3 regions of the Shewanella sp. GJ50-10 genome follow, and region 3 is predicted to be linked to each of the others. Evidence: predicted binding sites of a transcription regulator. Region 3 holds the regulator's gene; each other region holds the start of a gene.
What was found. The regulator MetJ, encoded in region 3, represses methionine synthesis genes. The targets are predictions, from matches to a motif close to TAGACGTCTAGACGTCTA.
Positions count from the first base shown of each region.

Region 1 (5,525 bases), 240 kb from region 3:
CAGCATTCCTGAGCCTGTTGTGGGCGGGTTTGCCTGCGCGATCATCGTCGGTGTGCTCTATTATGCCTTTGGATTACAAATAGAATTTAACCTTGATGTCAGAGATGTGCTTTTACTATATTTTTTCGCAGGCATTGGATTAAAAGCCGATTTCGCAACCCTAATTAAAGGTGGTAAGCCTTTACTTATTTTATTAGTGCTATCTAGCACCTTCATCATTTTACAAAATGTTATGGGAGTGAGTGTTGCGACCTTATTTGGCTTAGACCCTAAAGCTGGCTTAATGTCAGGTTCTATTTCTCTCATAGGTGGTGTTGGCACAGCCATGGCATGGACTCCTACCTTTGTTGAGGAGTTAGGAATTACTAATGCCAGCGAGTTAGGCATAGCATCTAATACCTTAGGCCTTATCGCAGCTTGCGTAATTGGTGGCCCTATTGCAGCATATTTAATGAAGCGGCATAAAGTAAAACCCAACTTAAATGATGAGCTAGATATTGGTGCTAGCCATCAAGAGAATAGCAAGTCAATTAAAGTCGATTATTTTGGGGTATTACGCGCTTGGTTATGGCTCAATGTCACGTTAATCATGGGTTACTTTCTTGACTTAGGATTACAAGGTGCAGGCCTGAAACTGCCGATGTTTGTAGCATGTTTACTTGCCGGTATTATTATCGGCAACATAGGGCGCGTCATACTCAACCGTAATAAGGATAAAGACCAAACCTACATTGAAGATGCCTCCAGAGGATTAACCTTAATCCAAGATATCTGCTTAGGTATGTTTTTAACCATGGCGTTAATGAGCTTAAAAATATGGGAACTTGAAGGCAGTTTAGCTTACATCTCAGTGGTGATGACTTTACAAGTGATTCTTTCCATTGTATTCACCATTTTCGTGGTCTTTAGAATGATGGGCAAAGACTATGAAGCTGCGGTGATATGTTCTGGTTTTGGTGGGGTAACTTTAGGGTCAACTGCAACAGCTATCGTCAACATGACGGCGGTTTCTCAGCAATATGGCGCAGCCCACAGAGCCTTTATTATTGTGCCTTTAGTGTGCGGATTCTTTATTGATATCATCAACGCAATGATTATTAATATGTTCGTGAGCTTTTAATCACTCAATTTTAACGGCCAACAATATCAAAAAGGCGAACTAAGTTAGGTTCGCCTTTTCATTTTAAAGCTGCTGCAAACTCTTAACTCAGAGTTAATCCACCAGCATATCTGTTCGAACAAGCTTAGCGAGTAATGCTGCAACAGGACTATTTAATCCATTGTCGATGGGCTTTGACAGTCACCCAAGTGACTATCAACAAATACTATCAACAATTGGCTAATGTAATGACAAAACAGCGATTGATACACATAAATAAACCCTCACTAATCTGTGAATGTATGATCTCAGGCAAATTAATGATTACTAATACTTGCTAGGATCGCCGCAAATTTTAGTGGGTAATAAACATGCAATTAGATTTAAATGGTATGACACCAAAACAGTTTCTTGAGCAATACTGGCAAAAGAAACCATTGGTGATCCGTCAAGGCTTTAAAAACTTTGAAGATCTTCTATCACCTGAAGAAATGGCAGGGCTTGCTTGCGAAGACGTGGTTGAATCACGCCGCGTATTTAAAGCAAACGATGAATGGCAAGCAGAATTTGGCCCATTTGAATCCTATGAAGAATTAGGTGAAACAGACTGGACCTTAATTGTTCAAGCATTGAATAACTGGGTACCTGAAGCTGAAAACCTACTCAAGTGTTTTGATTTTATCCCGCGCTGGCGCTTAGATGACGTTATGGTGAGTTACGCCACACCAGGCGGCGGAGTCGGCCCACATATCGACTTATATGACGTATTCATTTGCCAAGGTTCAGGCAGACGACGTTGGCGAGTGGGCGATCTTGGGCCGCACAAAGAATTTGCAGCCCACCCTGCACTGCTGCATACCGAAGCATTTGATCCGATTATCGATGTAGAATTGCTCCCTGGTGATATCTTATACCTACCACCGGGCTACCCTCATGACGGCGTAACACTTGAGCCTTCAATGAGTTTCTCTGTGGGATATAGAACCGCATCAGCTAAAGATATGGTCAGTGCATTAGCCGACCACATCATCGACAAAGACCTATGTAACGAGCAGATTGCCGATCCTGATCGCAGCTTAAGCAACAATTCAGGCATTGTGAATAACAGTGATTTAGAGCGTATCAAACAACAACTGTTTGCGACTTTAGATGACAAACTCGTCAGTGAATTTAGCGGACGCTTCTTAACTCAATCTAAGTGTGAATTGGATTTACCCGATGAATGTTTAGGTTTCCAAGCTTTAGATATTACTGAGCAATTAAAGCAGCAACCACTAGTTAAATTAGGCGGTTTACGCACATTGTACTTTGAAACAAGCATTGCTGATGGTGTGCTTTATATCAATGGCGAGCAATTTACCCTTACAGCAGATATAACAGCCAATCGCGAAGCTTTCATTGCATTGTTATGTGATACCCAAGAGCTTACCGTTGAAGAACTCAGTCCATTTTTAAATGATGAGCTACTCGTTGCGCAGCTAACTGCTTGGGTTAATGCAGGTTACTGGTACTTTGAAGAAATAGAGTAATTCATACTTAAAATCTAACTTAAGATCGAACTTAAGATTAAGTTAGTTATAGGATTAGATACCTAGCACTATTCAAAACAGAGTTTAAAAGAAACGCTTTAAAAAATGGTTCAACGGCACACGTCGCTGAACCATTTTTTTCATAATCCCAAAATATGCTAATGAAAAAAACTTAAGCCAAACCAATCTACAACTACCTTCAATCAGTTAATTTCATCAATTTTGCTCATCTAGACATAAATTAGTCTTGTTCAGTCTTAACAACAGTCCAAAATTAAGTCACAATGAACCTAATATCCATCTAGACGGCTAAAACATGAGAAAATCATTAAAGCAGCGTTCGTCCGATCACCACCGTGGAATTTATTTTATTGGTACGACGCCACCCAAGATAGACACCGACTTTGAGTCGGTAAGCACTATTGCCGATAAGCTATTAGCCCGCCTTGATGAAATTAGCTTTGATGGATTGATCATCTATGACATTCAAGATGAAACCAGTCGTATTGACACCCCAAGACCTTTTCCATTTAAGGCCACCCATGACTCTGGCACATATGCGCAACTGATTAATCAGAAATCAGGCAAGCCTGTGATCGCGTATAAAAGTGTCGCGGGGCTTGATGAGCAGAAGTTTACTGAGTGGTTATCACGTGCTTGGTATCAAAATAATGTCAAAGATCTCGTCTTAGTGGGCTCTCCATCTGCCCAAGCAACAAGCTCGTTATCTTTAAAAGATGCATACAGCACGTTGGCGGCTCACTCGAAAGATTTTTATCTTGGCGGCGTAGCCATTGCCGAGCGCCATTTAAGTAAAAAGAATGAACATATTCGTCTAATTAATAAGTCTAATCAGGGCTGTGAATATTACATCACTCAAGCGGTGTATAACGCCGAGGCGACAATTGATATGCTGACGAGCTATGCAGAAGAGTGCGAGCAAAATAATGTAAAACCTAATCGCGTCATTCTGACATTCTCCCCCTGCGGCAGCGCTAAAACCCTTGAGTTTATCAATTGGTTAGGCGTCTCTGTTCCTGAGGCCACCAGCAAACGAATTTTATCAGCAGCTGATCCACTATATGAATCAATTAAGGTTAACCATAGTAATCTACTGACAATCTTGGAAGCCGTGCTTCCCCTCAATATCCCATTGGGGCTTAATATTGAAAGCTTAACGAATCGTAAAACAGAAATTGACGCGTCAATTTTGATGTATAAGCTACTGAAAGGCACCATGGATCAGGCTTTAGCTCAAAATCAAATTAATCAATTTGTTCAACATAAAAGCTAATCTTCAGTAATAATAAACAGCCTGCCCTATGATGAGCCCTCATCATAGGGCTTACAGCCAATGCTTATTTTCAAATGCTTAAGTTCAAGTGTTCTAATCGAAATATAGTAAACCTCTATTTACCGCTCGCTATAGCTAAACCACTCGCTATCACTAAGCCATTTACTGTTTAAACAGCAATGTTCGACTTAAAAACTTGAATGATTTCAAAGTTCACTTCAGTATGAAACTGTATTTAAAAGTGGATAAACCGAATGGCACACAAATTTGACCTAAACCTGTTACGTATTTTTTCTGCCGCTTACGAGTCGCAGTCAGTGACACGGGCTGCAGAACATTTAGATTTAACTCAATCAGCCATCAGTAATGCACTTAATCGATTAAAAGCCAATGTAAACCAAGAGTTGTTTACTCGCACAGGTCGCGGTATTAAACCCACACAGTTTTCTGATGATTTATATCAACGCCTACAAAACCCGCTACTCGAGATCGAGAGTATGCTAGAAGGGATTGAGCAATTTGATCCCCTCACATCGACCAAAAGATTCACCATTTATTGTCACGAAGCCATGTTCCATCCACTTAGAAAAAACCTTGATATTAGCCTCAAGGACTTTGCGCCCTCAGTGACCTTAATGGAATTGCCTTCAAATGAACAAAGGATCTATGATGATTTACGCGATGAAAAGGTCGATTTAGTGATTGATGTTGGTGAGCCAGAAAGCCGTTTATTTCATTCAGAGCTTATCTTTAAGCAGCGGTTAAACTGTATCACTAGGCAAGACCACCCTCGAATTTCGCCGACTACCATTAGCAAAGAAAGCTACTTATTAGAACAACATGCCACCTATGATGTCACCCGAGTAAATCTTAAGTTTGTAGATTGGATAACTGACGAAGTTTTACCGCAGCGAACCATATATAGCCAACATAAATCACTGCTAGGTATGATTGCAGCGGTATCCTACAGTGATGCTATTGGTGTTGTGCCAGAGTCTCTTGCTCAGCAATATCAACAAGCTTTTAATCTGCAACTGCTTGAATTTCCTTTTGCTACTAAAGACTTCAATTCATACATGATTTCATTATCAAAAATGCAGAATAATCAAGCCACACTCTGGTTAAGAAGCATCATATTATCCACCATTCAGATATCACCATAAATGATATCTGCTATTAGTTAATACTGTTTTTAAAAATATGTAGTTTAGTAAAGTATACCCATATCGCGACTACGGACGAAGTCGCAACATGATTCAGGGATGGTAATGAGTCAGGGTAATACTATGAAAAAATCTATCATTGCAGTTTCAATTTTATCAATCATCTCTACTGGCGCTATTGCACATAATCACGATGAACATGCTGGCCACGCCCATGAACACGTTACAGCAGGAGCCCTTGCAACAGGTAAAGGTAAACCTGCATCGCAACATACAATTGCTGCCAACAAAGCACTCGCTGAAACACTCAATTTCGAAGATACCCGCGTGTTTGCAGACAACGATCGCGGACTCATTACTCCATTAGATGAAAAAACCAGTACACATCTACGGGATCGCTTCAAAGGCTTACACTCAGGTTTAGAAGCCCATGATTCATC
Region 1 is NZ_JBVVSS010000001.1:758,849-764,373, reverse strand. Features, by position in the region: gene gltS (sodium/glutamate symporter) at 1-1,120, shown strand, start outside; gene AC0L4E_RS03060 (JmjC domain-containing protein) at 1,471-2,628, shown strand; gene AC0L4E_RS03055 (methylenetetrahydrofolate reductase) at 2,945-3,922, shown strand; gene AC0L4E_RS03050 (LysR family transcriptional regulator) at 4,177-5,085, shown strand; gene AC0L4E_RS03045 (alkyl/aryl-sulfatase) at 5,209-5,525, shown strand, end outside.
Region 1: AC0L4E_RS03055 (methylenetetrahydrofolate reductase) is a predicted target of MetJ. The motif match lies at 2,923-2,940, and genes of this name have one in related genera.

Region 2 (5,525 bases), 3.1 Mb from region 3:
TGGCTTGATGAAAGTCATAAGCTTGATAAAAACTCTCTAGCTCTGGAATGGCAAAAACGTAACTGTGTGTTTTCAGCAGTTGAGGGCTAATAAAGTTCATTAACCGGTGAGCTAAGCCTTTTCCTCTCGCATGTTCTGCGACAACAAGCCCTGTGATTAACTGACTCTTTCCTATTGTTTTTATTCTAATAGCAGCAGCTATCTTTTCTTGCTCATTAAGTAAGTTTTCATTAATTACACTAGTTTGTTGCAAGTCGGTGTCAGGTTTTACTTTTATCGAACCTAGCTGATGGTTTGACTGACTCAACTGAGTGGCTAACCTTATGAATGCTATTTGATCATTAATATTGGGTTTAGAATAGGCTAAATGTTGACGATAAAACTGCTTTAGCTCAGACCACTCCCTTTGATCGCTAGATATCTGGCCATTCTTCGTTTCACTCTTTAAGTTAAGTTTTGAAGGATAAAACCACTTTACAGTGTGCATTATGTGCCCTTATTTAATATTGAAGATATACCTTTAATGTCACTAATGTTCATAGTAACAAATCATGACTTGGAAGGTTTTCAATTAAGCTGCGAGGTTATAAATACAGACAAGCTGATTTAAATAAAAGAGGCAAAGTATCGCTTATTTGTGGTTAATTGCGTTTTAATGCTGGTGATTTTGAGAGATATTTATACAAAATTTAATAAAAATGACTGATAAGTTATGTTAATAGCTTGTTTCATTTAGAGTTGGTCTTTTGGGGCTTGTTTGAACATTTATTGGGTGGTAGCTTAGTAAGTAACTTATTTAATTTATTATTTTTAACAAATAACCCGTGTTTGAATATAGTGAATTATTGTTTAAAACAGCTTGAGATTAAAATGGAATTTTTGCCGCAGGCGTTAACAGCGCAACAGGTTTATAAATTATTAATTGGTGGTGTAAGCCCAAGACCTATTGCTTGGGTTTCAACGGTATCAAAAAATGGGGTGAGTAACTTAGCACCATTTTCATTCTTTACTGTTGCAAGTGCTAACCCCCAGTGCTGTGCTTTAACCCAATGAGCACAGATAAAGGATTAGAAAAAGATACCTTGGCTAATATTCGTGAACAGCAAGAGTTTGTGATCAATAGTGTTAGTTATCAAGATTTAGCGGTGATGAATCAAACTTGCCATCAATTACCTGCCGATGAAGATGAGTTCGAATATGCGAGCGTTGAAAAGCAGGCATCATCAATTGTGGCTCCTCCTAGAGTCAAACAAGCTTTAGTAAGTTTTGAATGTCGGTTAAATCAGATAGTCGATTTAGGTCATGAGCCTATGTCTGGTCACCTTGTATTGGGTGATGTGGTTGCTATTCATGTGCGTGATGATGCGGTAACCGATTTTAAAATAGACAGCGAAAAGTTAGATGCCATCGGCAGAATGGCTGGCAATGACTATAGTTTAACTAGGCAGAAGGTTCAGTTAAATCGATAGTCAATTAGTAAGCACTACTTGCTCATTAGAGTGAGCTTTGGAAGTGACCGAGTCAATGAAGGATCATCTAGGTCATTATTTTAAGATAGTTGAGCATTAATTACAGGGAGAGGTAATGCCAATTTCAAGAGTAAATCCAAGCCAAACAAAATTTGCTAATAAACAACGTGATGTCACCAAAGGGATAGTTGTGGGCATGATTGTTTCCTTTGCTTTTGTTATCTATGGCGCGTTAGCTAATCCATTTGAGTTTAGTGAACCACAGTCCTTAATTGAAAGGTTGATCATTTATGCCTATGGCATGATTTTACCTACATTAAGCTTAATTATTGCAGTTGCCCGAGTGGCTAAACATCGATTTTTTAACTCTGAAGATATTGATGGCCGCAGTTTTTATAAAGAGTCGGAGCGAGTTAGACGTTTACAAAACGTGCTGCAAAATACCTTAGAGCAATTTTGTATTGTAATGAGTGTTTACTTCTTATGGGCTTTTATCATGCCAGCTGAATATATGTCGTTAATTGCATTGATTTCGGTCTTATTCTTTATTGGTCGAATTTTGTTTATGCGTGGATATGATAAAGGTGCAGGAGCGAGGTCGATTGGCTTTGCCTTAACGTTTTATCCGTCAGTATTGACTGTGGGTGCGATTATTATTTATCTATTTTATCGAGTCTTAGTTTAATTCATTTGAGTTGAACTCACTTTTTAAAGATACAAAAAAACCGTCAGTTGACGGTTTTTTTATTTCCAAGACGTTGAGCTTAATCGTCAATAAGTATTAAAACTTATAGACCAGCATCAGCGCGAAGGATTTCAGCTTTATCAGTCGCTTCCCAAGGGAATTCATTACGTCCGAAGTGACCATATGCCGCAGTACCTTGATAGATAGGACGTGCAAGGTCTAGCATTGCAGTTAAGCCGTATGGACGAAGCTCAAAGTGCTGACGCACAAGCTTAATCAATACCTCTTCAGATACTTTACCAGTACCAAAAGTTTCAATGCTGATTGAAGTTGGCTCTGCAACTCCGATTGCGTAAGACACTTGAATCTCACAGCGTTCAGCAAGGCCAGCAGCAACGATGTTTTTAGCAACGTAACGTGCAGCGTAAGCAGCACTGCGGTCAACTTTTGAAGGGTCTTTACCTGAGAAAGCACCGCCACCGTGACGCGCCATACCACCATATGTATCTACGATGATTTTACGACCCGTTAAACCACAGTCACCTACAGGTCCGCCGATAACAAAGCGGCCAGTTGGGTTAATGAAGTACTTAGTGTCTTTGTTTAACCATTGTGATGGTAAAACTGGCTTAATGATGGTTTCCATCACACCTTCAATCAAGTCTTCTTGAGTCACATCTTCACGATGTTGAGTCGATAACACGATGGCATCGATACCCTTGATTTTGCCATTTTCGTAGGCAAAAGTGACTTGGCTTTTGGCATCTGGACGTAACCACGGTAATGTACCGTCTTTACGAACTTCAGATTGACGCTTCACTAATTTGTGAGCATAGGTAATTGGTGCAGGCATTAATACGTCGGTTTCGTTACTTGCGTAACCGAACATTAATCCTTGGTCACCAGCGCCTTGTTCTGCAGGGTCGCTACGGTCAACACCTTGGTTAATGTCTGGAGACTGTTTACCAATGGCATTTAAAATCGCACAAGAATCAGCATCAAAACCCATATCTGAATGAGTGTAACCAATTTCACGTACTGTCTTACGTGTGATTTCTTCGATATCAACCCAAGCTGAAGTTGTGACTTCACCGCCGACTAAAACCATACCGGTCTTAACGTAAGTTTCACAAGCAACACGTGCTTTAGGGTCTTGCTCTAAAATTGCGTCTAATACCGCATCAGAAATCTGATCGGCGATTTTATCTGGATGACCTTCTGAGACTGACTCAGAGGTGAACAAGTGGTTTGCCATAGTTGGTAAATCTCGTCTTTTGGAATTTGAACGTGTAGAAGCATCTACATCTAGACGTCTATAATAATTCAAATCAGGTTGGATAACACCCCTTAGAACTAATATAAGTTAATAATTGTGCAATCATTCAAAGATTTAGAAAAATTGAAAATGACCTGTTTCAGTTTTTTAATAAATTAATCTTATGAATTTTATGCTAATTATTCTATTTATAGCGTAACGATTAAGGGCTTTAAGGTTAAAAATAAAACAATAACTTTAGTCGATGTTTATCACTTTGTTGGTTTTTTTATTGCCCACTGGCAACAAATATTCACGCACCTTTTTACGGATTATTACCGCTTTGGATCAATATCAGCGATATAAAGTAATTAGCTAATATAAAAAGTTATATAAATGTTATCGGTAACATGGTATAAATCAGCCTAAATAATCGCTTTGTTTAGTTCGCATTAGTCTGTTAGACGTAAAAAATGGGTAATAGATCCAATAAAAATTTGCGTCACACCGCCTAGTAGGGGAAAATATGCCCCACAATTGCCCGCTAGACCTCATATAACAAGCAGGAGAGAGCATGTCATCTCGTAAAGAACTCGCTAACGCAATCCGTGCATTAACCATGGATGCTGTTCAAAAAGCCAATTCTGGCCACCCAGGTGCACCAATGGGGATGGCTGACATCGCTGAAGTGCTATGGAATGACTTCCTTAAGCACAACCCAAACAACCCTGAATGGGTTGATCGTGACCGTTTTGTTTTATCAAATGGCCACGGTTCAATGCTTATTTACTCTTTACTGCATTTAACAGGTTATGCATTACCTATTGAAGAGTTGAAGAACTTCCGCCAGCTTCACTCAAAAACCCCTGGTCATCCTGAATATGGTTACACACCGGGTGTTGAAACAACCACTGGCCCGTTAGGCGCTGGTATCAGTAACGCTGTAGGTATGGCGATTGCTGAAAAAACCTTAGCTGCACAATTCAACCAACCTGGTCACGACATTGTTGATCACTTCACTTACTGTTTCTTAGGTGATGGTTGTTTGATGGAAGGTATCTCTCATGAAGCATGTTCATTAGCGGGTACGCTTGGTCTTGGTAAGCTTGTGGCTTTCTGGGATGACAATGGTATTTCTATTGATGGCCATGTTGAAGGTTGGTTTACAGACGATACGCCTAAGCGTTTCGAATCTTACGGCTGGCATGTCATTGCTAATGTAGATGGTCATGATAGCGATGCTATTCGCGCGGCAATCGAAGAAGCTAAGTCTGTAACAGACAAGCCAACAATGATTTGTTGTAAAACCACGATTGGTTTTGGTTCGCCAAACAAATCTGGTAGCCATGACTGTCATGGTGCACCGCTAGGTAACGATGAAATCGCTGCTGCACGTGAGTTCCTTGGCTGGGATCACGCTGCATTCGAAATTCCTGAAACCGTGTATGAAGGTTGGGATGCTAAAGAAGCTGGTGCTTCAAATGAAACAAGCTGGAATGAGAAGTTTGCGGCTTATACTGCTGCTTTCCCTGAACTTGCTGCAGAGTACAAACGTCGTGTTATTACTGGCGAACTTCCTGCTGAGTTTGAAGAGAAAGCCAATGCATTTATTCAAGAGTGCCAAGATAAAGCTGAAGGTATTGCAAGTCGTAAAGCTTCGCAAAATGCCATTGGTTTCTTCGGCGAAATGTTACCAGAGTTATTAGGTGGCAGTGCCGATTTAGCCGGTTCTAACTTAACGCTTTGGTCTGGTTCAAAAGGTATTCAAGACGATCCTGCTGGTAACTACATCTTCTACGGTGTACGTGAATTCGGCATGAGCGGTATTATGAATGGTGCCTCTTTACACGGTGGTTTCATTAACTACGGTGCAACTTTTATGATGTTCATGGAATATGCACGTAATGCTGTACGTATGTCTGCATTAATGGGCATTCAAAACGTATTCGTTTATACCCACGATTCAATTGGTCAAGGTGAAGATGGTCCTACTCACCAACCTGTAGAGCAACTTGCTAACTTGCGCATGACACCAAATATGACTGTATGGCGTCCATGTGATGCGGCTGAAACAGCAGTGTCTTGGAAGTCTGCCATTGAAAACCGTAACGCACCG
Region 2 is NZ_JBVVSS010000001.1:3,597,252-3,602,776, reverse strand. Features, by position in the region: gene AC0L4E_RS15195 (GNAT family N-acetyltransferase) at 1-487, opposite strand, end outside; gene AC0L4E_RS15190 (hypothetical protein) at 754-1,053, shown strand; gene AC0L4E_RS15185 (flavin reductase family protein) at 1,050-1,469, shown strand; gene AC0L4E_RS15180 (MAPEG family protein) at 1,585-2,154, shown strand; gene metK (methionine adenosyltransferase) at 2,258-3,409, opposite strand; gene tkt (transketolase) at 3,984-5,525, shown strand, end outside.
Region 2: metK (methionine adenosyltransferase) is a predicted target of MetJ. The motif match lies at 3,453-3,470, and genes of this name have one in related genera.

Region 3 (5,525 bases):
CAACGCTCGCCAAAACTCAGCACATGGTTAAGCTGAAATTCGTTTCGTTGCTCTAAAGATAACAAACTAATGAGTTGTGATTTGTCAGTTGATAAGCGCTCGCGTAGATCCCGAGCTTGCTCATTGGAAAGTAACTGTTCGATAAGGTTTTGCTGATAACTTACCAGCACTTGTAGTTCTTCTTGCCAAAGCTCGCCTGTTTCTCGAAGCGACAGTAACTTATACAAAAAGTTAGTACTTTTACCCGCAGCTGACACAACGACTAAATCATCACAATTGCCATGAGTCAGCAAAATATGTGCGACACGGCGATAGCAATCAGCATCAGCTAAACTTGAACCACCAAACTTATGTAAATGACTGCGGGTCATTTGTAACTCCTTAAACCACTTCAAACTGCCATGCAGATTTAGCATGGCAGCTAATAAAATCTTACTTGTTCAACTTAAGACTGTTTAACGGCACTCACTTAAAGCGCGGCAACAGCAGCTAGACCAGCTTGAATATCAGTCACTAAGTCTTCAGCATCTTCAATACCGACAGATAGTCTCAATAATGTATCTTTAATACCAGCTTCATAACGGGCTTCAGGCGCCATTGCTCTATGAGTCATAGTTGCAGGTACGGCAACTAAGCTTTCCACTCCGCCTAAGCTTTCAGCAACACAGAAAATCGACAATGCATTTAAGAAAGCAACAACTTCAGCTTCGCCACCTTTAAGTTCAAAACTTAACATAGCGCCAAAGCCTTTTTGTTGTTTGGCTGCAATATCGTGACCTGGGTGGTCTTTTAAACCTGGGTAATAGATTTTATCGACCACATTACTGGCTTGCAGCACTTCAATGACCCGTTGAGCATTAGTTTGATGCTCACGAATACGCACCGCAAGAGTGCGAATACCGCGTAAGGTCAAATAACTATCAAAAGCTGACCCCGTTAGGCCTAAGGTGTTAGACCACCAATGGAGTAATTCGCCAAGCTCAGGATCTTTAGCCACAACTGCGCCGCCAACCACATCACTGTGACCATTAATGTATTTCGTGGTTGAGTGCATCACGATGTCTGCACCTAGCTCTAATGGCTGCTGTAAAATAGGCGAAAGGAAGGTGTTATCAACCACCACTAGCGCATCAACATCATGGCTTGCCGCCACAATCGCTTTAATGTCTACCACTCGTAATAAAGGATTCGATGGGGTTTCTAACCAAACCATTTTTGGTTTTTGTGCAATGGCATCAGCCAGTGCTTTTTCATCTGTTTGATCAACGACGACTAATTTAAATTGACCTTTGCTGGCAAGATTAGTGAACAGTCGGTAGCTACCGCCATAGCAATCATGGGGAACCACGATTAAATCTTCTGGCCCCAATAAGCTGGTAACCAAAGTTATTGCAGCCATTCCTGTGCATGTCACCACACCCGTCGCGCCATTTTCAAGCTTGGCAATTGCCTCACCTAATACGCAACGAGTCGGATTACCAGAGCGGCTATAGTCGAACTCTCTTGGGTTTGTGTGTCCATCGAACGAATAGTTGGTCGAAAGATAAATCGGCGGGACTACTGCGCCATATTGCGTATCTGATTCGATACCTTGGCGAACGGCAAGTGTAGCAGCGCGATGTTTGGTCATAATAAGCTCCTAAAGATTGACACACTAGAATAAAACAGCAAAGAGATGTCTAGATGGCTAAATGTACCTAAGCTAAATCTGATCGTCAACACAAATTAGACGTTTAGACGTCTAAACATAAAGAAATCTATTTGCTTTCGTTATAGAATAGCAGCAATAATTTGACTGTAATAAATAAGCAGTTAAAATCTGCCACGAATCTATCGTATAAAGGTGAGTTAATGACTGAATGGAATGGCGACTATATCAGCCCATATGCCGAACATGGCAAAAAAAATGAACAAGTTAAAAAGATCACGGTATCGATTCCTTTAAAAGTATTAAAAGTATTGACCGATGAACGAACTCGCCGTCAGGTGAATAACTTGCGTCATGCGACCAACAGTGAACTTTTATGTGAAGCATTTTTACACGCATACACTGGTCAGCCACTGCCAAATGATGATGACTTATCTAAAGAAGGCCCAGACAGTATCCCAAGTGAAGCAAAAGCACTGATGGATCAAATGGGTATTGAGTGGGAAGACTTAGACGACTAAGTTAAATAGGAGCTAAATGCGTCTTGCGCTTATTTTTTAATGTAAGCCCCATTAGTTTAGCTTACCCACATCGCCACATTACCCAATGTAATATGGCGATTTCTGAGTCACCTTGTACTCACAGAGAAGTATATGGCATTTATCGATCCGCAAACCTTGATGCTTGCATCGGTTATTATATTTCTTGGCGCATTAACCCAAGGCCTTATCGGCTTTGGTTTAGCGGTTGTTGCAAGCCCCCTGCTTTACATTATTGACCCTCAACTTGTCCCAGCACCTGTTATTGCCTGTGGGTTTTCCATTGCCTTTTTGACCTTGCTACGGGAACGTACTTCGCTGCAATTTAATGGTCTGCAATATGCTTTGATTGGGCGTATTCCTGGTGGGTTTCTTGGCGCAGCATTACTGGTATTTGCTCCGCAATCGGTACTTGGCCTCGCCATTGCCTTTATTGTTGCTTCAGCGGTCATTCTCAGTTTTTACAAGATTACCGCCCCCGTTAATCGTATAACCTTATTTATCGCTGGAGTGCTATCGGGGATTTTTGGCAACATAGCCGCAATAGGCGGCCCCCCTTGGCCATTTTGTTAGCAGGAAAAGATGCGCCACAGTTCCGTGCAGCGTTATCAATATTCTTTGTATTCAGCTCAATGATTGCGATGGTGATTCTAATCATTGTTGGTTTAGTTGAAACCAAACATGTTTGGCTGTCATTAATGCTATTACCATCGGTATTTTTAGGCAGTTACGTGGCAGGAAAACTCAGCAATAAAGTCGATAAACAGAAAACCCGGATGGCAACGCTTGTATTATGCGGACTTAGCGCCTTAGTGTTAACCATAAAATCATTACTCGAGCTCTCCGCGGGTTAAAGCGATAACCTTTGAGAATTAGTAAAGTGCAAAGATTGAATTAGTCATAGAGGTTGAATGGCTCCCTAAAACAAAATTGAAGCAAGAGAGGTTAATACAAGCACAATGATGTTTTGCTAAAACAGATGCTAGAAAGAGCTAGAAATGATAAGAGGTTTGAAGCACAGCGCCTATGGCATCATCTTCACCATAGCTACCACTCATATCAAGCTTAAAAGCCTGACCAATGGCAAAACCAGTCCCAAATGAGTATATATCGACACTGTTATCTTTAAGATCATGACGATAGCCCATACGCAAATACAACCAATTTGTAGCTTTTACTTCACCGCCAACGCGCCAATATTGCACCGCATCAAACTCTTTAAAACGGGTCTGGTCTATCAAATCAATATCTGTAGTTAAGGTCACTGATGCCCAATCATATGCGGCTCCAGCTGTAATAAGCGGCTCAACTTGATAATGAAATTCACGCCCTTGCGACTCAACTGTTTTAACGGTTTTACTGAATAAGTTTCGCGCCGATAACCCAATAGTCAGTGCATCCATTGGCTCAAAAGCAACGCCAATATCGAGATTAAAAAGATTCTCATCATTGCGGTATTTATCATCGTCAAAATCATCAGCATCGAAGTTATTGGCATTGACAGAATAGTGGTACGTATCTATACGCTGAAACTTAGGTGAAATCCCCACTCTAACCGGCATATTGACAATCGATAATGGGAAACTTAATGCCACACCAAAGTCAGTGACGCCACCTGCTAACACTACACCTTGAGAGTCTAAGTCAGTGATTTCTGATGGTGGATTTAGTGGGTCAAGCGTACTCAAGGTATCTATATCTGACTGAGCAATATCGGCAACCCCAACAGCGTCTAGGTAGCTTTTATAAAACACCGCCATAGGCAGATACTCATTAGGGATAACAAAAGCTGCGCCAATGCCAGCAGATACATTGGCGGTATTACCTTTTAGAGATTCTAAATCAACGACTAAGTCATCTCGAAAAACTTCTATATCATTGGAATCACCGTTATTGATAGCCGCCTCAAGACCATCATAAGAGTCTTGTAATGAATCAAACTTATCAATCATATTATCGCTATCAGCGCCTTCGGCGCCAACTGCAGGCAGTAATAAAGAAAACTCTTGAGTCTTCTTTATTTCTTCATTGGTATATGTGGCATGCGGAGTCAGAATCGCCAATAAAGCAGGGTTAATAAAACTTGCGCCAACTCGGTTAGATGCAGCTACACCAGTACCGCCCATACTGTCACTGCGAGCTTCAAAATAAAGCCCGCTAGCTTGCACATTACTGGCAAGCATAAGTAAACAGAAAGGTAGCGCTAGCCTTTTTAGCATCCATCATTTCCCTATTTTTATTGTTTTATAAAGATAGTAGAAATATAGAAAAATGTGATACTAATCACTTAGCCACAAAGCAATAAAACAGAGTCTTTTTGTCTGTCTCTAAAAAGATCTATCTATAAATCAGGCAGATAAGTTTTAAAGTTTTCATGGGTGAATTGTATAAATTTTTTTAAACGTTCAGGTTGAAATTTATCTTTATGATAAAGCACATAAAACGGCGTATCAGGGATATGCCAATCGCTAAATACCTCGACTAATTCATTGGCTCGCATTTCTTCAGAGCAATACAAGTACGGTAATCTAACAATCCCATTACCCGCTAACGCACTGATTTTCATCGCGCGGCCATTTTTACATCTAAAGCTGCCTTTAATTGCCACTTCTACGCTGTCTTTACTTGAGCCCTGTTGCTCAAAACGCCAATGATTTATCGAGCCAACAATACACGCATATTTATTAAGTTGGTTCGGATGTGTCGGTTGTCCATATTTTTCAAGATAAGCAGGTGATGCCAAGGTGCAGTTTTTAATATCCATCAACTTTCTGGCGATAAGGCCCGAGTCTGCCAAGGCGCCCATTCTAAACACCGCATCAAAATGATCTTCAATCAAATCCACTCGCTGACTACTAAAGTCCAAGTCGATAGTGATATCTGGGTAGAGTTGGATAAAGTCATTGACCAACTTAACGATAATTTCTTCACCTAAAATCCCCCCAACACAATTGATATAAATATTACCTTTAAGACGTTCTGCACTTTCGACCGTAGTCGCAACAGCTTGATCTATTTGCTGCAGAGCTTGCTGACATTGCTGTAAAAACAACTCGCCTTGATCAGTTAAGCGCTGTGTGCGCGTGGTACGAATAATTAAACTCACCCCAAGAAATGTTTCTAAACTCAATAATTGCTTAGACAGGTGCGATCGCGAGCAACCAAGCACTTCTGCTGCCACAGTAAAATTCCCTTGCTCAGCAATAACTACAAAAGCGCGAATATCCACCAGATTTATCTCAGTGTTCATTATGGAACTGCCTATAATTTTATTCATTGAGTAAAACCTCCTAACCGTTACACCAGATACTTACCGCGTTATTCGGCAGGTAATGAAG
Region 3 is NZ_JBVVSS010000001.1:521,614-527,138, reverse strand. Features, by position in the region: gene AC0L4E_RS02100 (bifunctional aspartate kinase/homoserine dehydrogenase II) at 1-371, opposite strand, end outside; gene metB (cystathionine gamma-synthase) at 470-1,630, opposite strand; gene metJ (met regulon transcriptional regulator MetJ) at 1,852-2,169, shown strand; partial or broken gene AC0L4E_RS02085 (sulfite exporter TauE/SafE family protein) at 2,302-3,041, shown strand; gene AC0L4E_RS02080 (conjugal transfer protein TraF) at 3,180-4,406, opposite strand; gene AC0L4E_RS02075 (LysR family transcriptional regulator) at 4,529-5,437, opposite strand.